Linked DNA regions of Catalinimonas alkaloidigena. The protein of the gene in region 1 binds, or shares a complex with, the protein of each later gene. Links are inferred from orthologs where the notes say so. Each region holds a gene or a part of one and is shown on either strand. Other genes may lie near its edges.

Region 1 (3,279 bases):
GGAACAGTACCAAACCGGTGTGATCGGTGCGGAAGCGCTGGGTTCACTGCTACTCGACATCGCGCGCAACACCGAAACGGATCTGAACCTGTTCGATACCGACGGACGGTTGATTGTCTCGACCCAGCCGATGATCTACGAAAAAAATCTGCTGGCACGTTACCTCAGCCCGCAGGCGATGGCGACCGTAGTGGAGCACAATCAGAATTACGTCGTATTGCAGGAGCAGGTCGGCACACTGAACTACAGCTCGGTCTACCGAGGCATGCGCTCGTACGAAACCGGCCAGTTGCTGGGGGTGCTGAGTATTCCCTTCTTTGAGTCGAAGGCCGAACTGGACCGACAAATTATCGACCTGGTGGGCATGATGCTGAACATCTTTACGGCCATTTTCCTGGCTCTGCTGGTGCTCTCGTATTTTGCCTCGCAGCTCCTGACCGAACCCCTCAGCCTGATTACCCGGAAGCTGCAACGGACCACGCTGGACCGCAACGAGCCGCTCGAATGGCACACGCGCGACGAAATCGGACTGTTGGTGGATGAATACAACCGCATGATTGTGAAGCTGGAAGAAAGCCGGGAAGCGCTTTCGAGGAGCGAGAAAGAGTCGGCTTGGCGCGAAATGGCGCGGCAGGTAGCCCACGAGATCAAAAATCCACTGACGCCCATGAAACTCACCCTCCAGTACCTGGACCGGGCGTTAGGCGACCGGGAGGCCGAAGAACTACGGCAGATGTCGAAGAAAGCCGTCAATACGCTGTTGGCGCAGGTCGATACCCTGAACGACATCGCCACGTCGTTCTCAGCCTTTGCCAAAATGCCCGTTCCCAAGACCGAAATGTTCGAATTGAAAGCGGTGGTGCAGAAAACGGTCGACTTGTACGAAAACGAAGCTTCCGGCCAGGTGCACGTCGATTTACCCGAACAGGCCTGTTGGGTCATAGGTGACGAGCAACTGATGGGGCGGACGCTGACCAATCTGATCCTGAATGCCCTGCAGTCGGTGCCGCAGGAGCGCAAGCCCGAAGTGTGGGTTCGGCTTCGTTGCCGGAAACAACGTGTGATCATCGAAGTGGCCGACAACGGTACCGGCATTCCGGACGCCATTCAGGAAAAAGTCTTTATTCCCAACTTCAGTACAAAATATGCGGGGTCCGGCATCGGACTGGCTGTGGCCAAACGTGGCGTCGAGCACGCCGGAGGGCGCATCTGGTTCGAGACGGAGCAGAACGTGGGCACTCGTTTCTACATTGAGTTGCCGCTGGTGCAACCTTCCGAAAACGGGCACTGATCCGCGCCCATGCACGAACTTTTTGGGCGTTAACTGCGGCAACCCGTATCTTTGGCTTTTCCCCGCTGGCTTATGCTGACTAAACGCATCATCCCCTGCCTGGATGTAAAAGATGGTAAGACTGTAAAGGGCGTCAATTTTGTTAACCTGCGTGATGCGGGCGACCCGGTCGAACTGGGCGCGCGCTATGCGGAAGAAGGCGCCGACGAATTGGTGTTTCTCGACATCACCGCGACGGTTGAAAAGCGACGTACCCTGGTAGAGCTGGTGCGTCGGGTGGCCAAAGAAATCAACATTCCTTTCACCGTAGGCGGGGGCATCAGCACCGTCGAAGACGTATCCGCCCTGTTGCACGCCGGTGCCGATAAAGTCTCGATCAACTCATCGGCCGTGCGCCGCCCCGAGTTGATCAACGAGCTGGCGCAAGAGTTTGGCTCTCAGTGTGTCGTCGTGGCCATCGACACCCGCTATGTCGACGGAGAGCACATCGTGCATACCCACGGCGGCCGGACGCCCACCGAAAAGCGGACCATTCCCTGGGCACAAGAAGTAGAAGAACGGGGCGCCGGCGAAATTCTGCTCACGTCGATGGATACCGACGGCACCAAGGCCGGATTTGCGCTGGAACTGACGCAGGAGATTTCCCGGCGGTTGCAGATTCCCGTCATTGCGTCGGGCGGGGCCGGTACGATGGAACATTTCAAAGAGGTTTTTCAGGACGGCTGCGCCGATGCCGCACTGGCCGCGAGTATTTTTCACTTCAAAGAAATTGAAATCCCAGGCCTCAAGGAGTACCTTCGCCGAGAAAACATTGCAGTACGCTTGTGAATATCGATTTTAGTAAAGGAGACGGACTGGTCCCCGCCGTTGTGCAAGATGCCACCACGCACCGGGTGCTGATGTTGGGTTATATGAACCAGGCCGCTCTGGACCAGACGCAGGCAGAAGGGAAGGTGACGTTCTGGAGCCGTTCCAAACAGCGCCTCTGGACCAAAGGCGAAACATCCGGCAACTTTTTGCAGGTGCGCGACATACGCGCCGATTGCGATGGCGATACCCTCCTGATCAAGGCCGATCCGGTCGGTCCGGTCTGCCATACCGGGGCCGACACCTGTTTTGACGAAACCAACCAGAGCACCGGCACGGCTTTTCTGGATTACCTCAAGCAGGTGATCCGCGACCGAAAACACAACCCGAACGAAAAGTCCTACACCCGTTCGCTGTTTCAGAAGGGCATCAACAAAGTAGCTCAGAAAGTGGGCGAAGAGGCGGTCGAGCTGGTGATTGAAGCAAAGGACCAGAACGACGATTTGTTCAAAGGCGAGGCGGCCGACCTGCTATTTCACTTTTTGGTCTTGCTGGAAGCAAAAGAGATAGATTTAAACGAAGTTTTGGCCGTGTTGGAGGCCCGACATCGTCGATAAATAGGTTGTTCTTCTAGGCAGAGTGGGAGGTAAGTAGTACTTTCAGGCAAAGAACCTACTGCTTTATGAAGAAAAACTACTTTCAGCGTTGGCTGCTGTTTGGCCTGACGGGACTGTTGTTGGTCGGCATTGGGCTCGGGCTGTTGGTAGAAGCCATCCACTTGCGCATGAATCAGGCCGCGTTTGCGCAATGGGCGGGCGTGGGGCTGACCAGTCTGTCGGCAGTGGTGCTGGGGCTGACTGCGTTGGGCGAAAGCGTGGTGAACCGCGTGTTTTATAAACTCCGAAACCGGCAACGCAGTGCATCGTAAATCACATTGTTTAAGCGACCCTGGATGGGAAGTGCCCGGTGAAGCGGCCTTTGCTTCCGCTGCTCCACAGGGGCGTACACAAATCGCTGCGACTACATGAAGCTATTCAGGTTTATCCTCGTCATGCTTCTCACCTTTATGGTGGCCTTTGTACTGAGTACTCGGATGAGCTCAGTTCCGCCTCTGGGCTATTTCCTGAATCCCTTTGCGGGTTTCTGGCAGAACGCCGAAACCGTAGCTTCGGCCACCGCCC
Region 2 (3,301 bases), on another replicon or contig:
GGGGCCGTGTTCCATTGAAAGTGAGGAACAGATTGAGCGGACGGTGACGCACCTGCTTGACAACGACGTGAAGATCATGCGCGGGGGCGTCTACAAACCGCGTAGCTCGCCCTACTCGTTTCGTGGGATGGGGCTGGACGGCCTCAAAATGTTCTACGACATCTGCCGCCAGAACGGCATCAAAATCATCACCGAAGTGATGCAGCCCTCTCAAATCGCGGACATGCTCGATTACGTCGACGTCTTCCAGGTGGGCGCGCGGAACACCCAAAACTTTAACTTACTCGACGAACTCGGAAAGGTCGACAAACCGGTGATGATCAAACGCGGTCTCTCCGGCACCCTCGACGAACTGCTCCAGTCGGCCGAATACGTCTTTTCCGGCGGTAACGAGAAGATCCTCCTGTGCGAGCGGGGCATCCGTACCTACGAAACCGCCAGCCGCAATACGCTGGACCTCAATGCTGTCCCAATTCTGAAAGAAAAGTCGCACCTGCCCGTGATCGTCGATCCGTCACACGGCATTGGCATCCGCGAGTTTGTTGAACCGATGGCCCTGGCGGGCGTCATGGCCGGTGCCGACGGCATCATCGTGGAAGTCCACGACACCCCCGAAGAGGCCGCCTCCGATGGCCAGCAAACCCTCAATTTCGACGAAGCCAGCCGCCTCTACCAGCGCATGCGCCAAGCCTATCAACTGCGGGAAGAGTTCTGATTACAAATTGCACATGACAAATTGCAGATTGTGCAATGGCAAAGATCGAACGTTTTGAGGATCTCCAAATCTGGCAGGACGCGGCAAAAGTAGCGGTTGAAATGTACCAGCTTTCGGAGATAGGAAGATTGAAGAATGATTTCGGTGCGAAAGATCAAATTCGTCGTGCGGCGTCTTCCATCTCAAACAACATTGCCGAAGGATTTGAGTATGATAACAATGGGGATTTTATTCGCTTTCTTCGCTACGCGAAAGGCTCCTGTGGCGAGTTACGCAGCCAACTTTACGTTTTGAAGGAAGGGGGGCTAATCGGCAACGAAGCGTATGAACGCCTGTACGAAAGACTAATCGGCCTGTCGAGACAATTAGCGGGTTTTATCCGCTACCTGCACCAACGGACGAAAGAAAGCTAATTTGCAATTTGACAATTTGACAATTTGTAATCTTTAATTCCACATGAAAACCGTCATCATTAAATACAACGCGGGGAATGTACAGTCGGTGAAGTACGCCCTGGAACGCCTGGGCATTGAGCCGATTCTGTCTGACGAAGAAGAGGTGATCCGCTCGGCCGACCGGGTGATCTTTCCAGGGGTGGGGGAGGCCAGCACCGCCATGGGCTACCTCCGGGAAAAGGGACTCGACCAACTCCTGCCCACCCTGACGCAACCGGTACTGGGCGTGTGCCTGGGGTTGCAACTGATGTGTACCCATTCGGAAGAGAATGACACGCCGTGTCTCGGCATCTTCGACGTGGAAGTGAAGCGGTTTCGGCCGGACGAGGCGGGGCAGAAGGTGCCGCACATGGGATGGAATACCATCTCGCCTGCGGCTGACGCGGATTTCCCCTTGTTACGCGAGATTGAAATTCCGGCGTACGTCTACTTCGTACACAGCTATTATGCCGAAATGAGTTCTTACACCATGGCCGCCTGCAACTACATCGTGCCGTTCTCGGCCATGCTGCACAAAGACAACTTCTATGCCGCGCAGTTTCACCCCGAAAAGAGTGGACTGGTCGGGGCGCAGATTCTCAAAAACTTCGTCGAACTCAAACAGGAAGAGTTGGTCTGACGGAGCACCGAAGTCAGGAGATCCGGAAACCGGATAACGACCTGCCCAACACTTTGTCATCGCGACCATCGGGAGAGATCTCGGTCCAAAAGCTAGGAGATCTCTCACGTTGTTCGAGGTGACAGGATAAGAGTACAAAGCGTTGCTTAATTTGCCCCCTGAAAGTTTCAATTTGTAATCCATTCCCCCATGCACATCATTCCCGCCATCGACATCATCGACGGTAAGTGCGTTCGCCTGACGCAGGGCGATTATGCGCAAAAGAAAGAATACGCCGCCGATCCGCTCGACATGGCCCTGCGGTTTGAAGACGCCGGACTGCAACGCCTGCACGTGGTGGACCTCGACGGCGCACGCGAAAAGCGGGTGATCAACTACCGGGTGCTCGAACGACTGGCCTCAAAAACTGGATTGCACATCGATTTCGGTGGGGGCATCCAGTCCGATGACGACCTGCGGATTGCGTTTGAGTGTGGGGCAAAACAGATTACGGGCGGCAGCATCGCCGTGCGGGAACCCGACACGTTTGAGCGCTGGTTGAAGGAGTACGGACCGGAAAAAATCATCCTGGGAGCGGACGCGCGTGACATGAAAATCGCCGTGAGTGGCTGGCAGGAATCGTCCGGGCGACACATCTTCGACTTTCTGGAGGAGTACCAGGAACGCGGCGTGCGCTACGCGATCAGTACCGACGTCGCGAAGGATGGCCTGTTGCAGGGCCCTTCGATCCATTTGTATCAGGAATTGCGTGACCGGTTCCCCGACCTACACGTGATTGCCAGCGGCGGCGTCAGCTCCCTCAAAGACTTGGAGGAACTGGAAGAAGTTGGCGTATGGGGCGTCATCGTCGGCAAGGCCATCTACGAAGGGCGCATTCAGTTGAAAGACCTGGCTCCCTGGATTGCGAGTTGATAGATTAAAAATGAATAAATGTCAAATTGCTTTTTAGGCGTTTGCAATTATTGTCATCCTGAGCCAAACGAAGGATTTTGCACACAAACGATTCAGCACCTTATTTGAACAATAAGACCCTTTCAGGGTGACATTACTCCGGTAAATAGGTAAACCCCCAATCCACTCATTCACCACACCACCAATTCACCATACTCACCACATGATTCCGGAGTACTTGCTTTTTGTGGACACGGAAACGTCCGGGCGGCCCAAGCACTGGGACAGCCGCCGGGTGGAGGAGTGGCCCTACATTGTGCAGGTCGCGTGGGTGATCTTCACCCGGGACGGGAAGGAAGTGAAGGCGCGGAATTACCTGATCAAACCGGACGATTACGACATTGAGCGGAAGTCGGAGCGGATTCACGGCATTTCGGTGGCGGTGGCGCAGGAAAAGGGAATTGCGCGTCGGAAGGCGTTGCGGGCGCTGTATTCGGACCTGCGGCAGTACAAACCCATGATGGTGGCGCATTACATGGACTTCGACCAGCGCATGCTGGAGATGGGGTTTCGGCGCGCCGGGCTCAAAAACATCATCAAAGAAACGCCCCGGTTTTGCAC

What was found.
Region 2: the proteins of hisF (region 1) and hisH are in contact, whole or in part, in a crystal structure (PDB 6RU0), measured with the Thermotoga maritima proteins. The link is inferred for Catalinimonas alkaloidigena from one-to-one orthologs. Residues at the interface, in WP_004080486.1 of Thermotoga maritima: Met1, Leu2, Ala3, Arg5, Ser40, Glu41, Asp45, Glu46, Ala70, Glu71, Ile73, Asp74, Ile75, Pro76, Phe77, Asp98, Lys99, Ser122, Gln123, Glu161, Thr195, Leu196, Asn247, Arg249, Glu251; in WP_004080484.1 of Thermotoga maritima: Asn15, Arg18, Arg22, Arg117, Leu118, Pro119, His120, Met121, Gly122, Trp123, Asn124, Asn134, Gly135, Tyr136, Tyr138, Val140, Tyr158, Glu180, Lys181, Ser182, Ser183, Lys184, Ile185.

Annotation. Positions count from the first base shown.
Region 1 is NZ_FNFO01000002.1:722,040-725,318, forward strand. Bases 284-3,241 are described here. They hold hisF (imidazole glycerol phosphate synthase subunit HisF), read left to right. Parts: upstream 284-1,363; coding sequence 1,364-2,119; downstream 2,120-3,241. Other genes in these bases: BLR44_RS06505 (sensor histidine kinase), read left to right, coding at 284-1,291; hisIE (bifunctional phosphoribosyl-AMP cyclohydrolase/phosphoribosyl-ATP diphosphatase HisIE), read left to right, coding at 2,116-2,715; BLR44_RS06520 (hypothetical protein), read left to right, coding at 2,781-3,026; BLR44_RS06525 (penicillin acylase family protein), read left to right, coding at 3,192-3,241. In the rest of the region: more of BLR44_RS06505, read left to right, coding at 1-283; more of BLR44_RS06525, read left to right, coding at 3,242-3,279.
Region 2 is NZ_FNFO01000005.1:182,596-185,896, reverse strand. The notes cover bases 1-2,980. They hold hisH (imidazole glycerol phosphate synthase subunit HisH), read left to right. Parts: upstream 1-1,171; coding sequence 1,172-1,789; downstream 1,790-2,980. Other genes in these bases: BLR44_RS14495 (3'-5' exonuclease), read left to right, coding at 2,904-2,980; hisA (1-(5-phosphoribosyl)-5-[(5-phosphoribosylamino)methylideneamino]imidazole-4-carboxamide isomerase), read left to right, coding at 1,979-2,701; BLR44_RS14510 (four helix bundle protein), read left to right, coding at 751-1,128; BLR44_RS14515 (bifunctional 3-deoxy-7-phosphoheptulonate synthase/chorismate mutase), read left to right, coding at 1-715. In the rest of the region: more of BLR44_RS14495, read left to right, coding at 2,981-3,301. UniProt on the Escherichia coli protein: IGPS catalyzes the conversion of PRFAR and glutamine to IGP, AICAR and glutamate. The HisH subunit catalyzes the hydrolysis of glutamine to glutamate and ammonia as part of the synthesis of IGP and AICAR.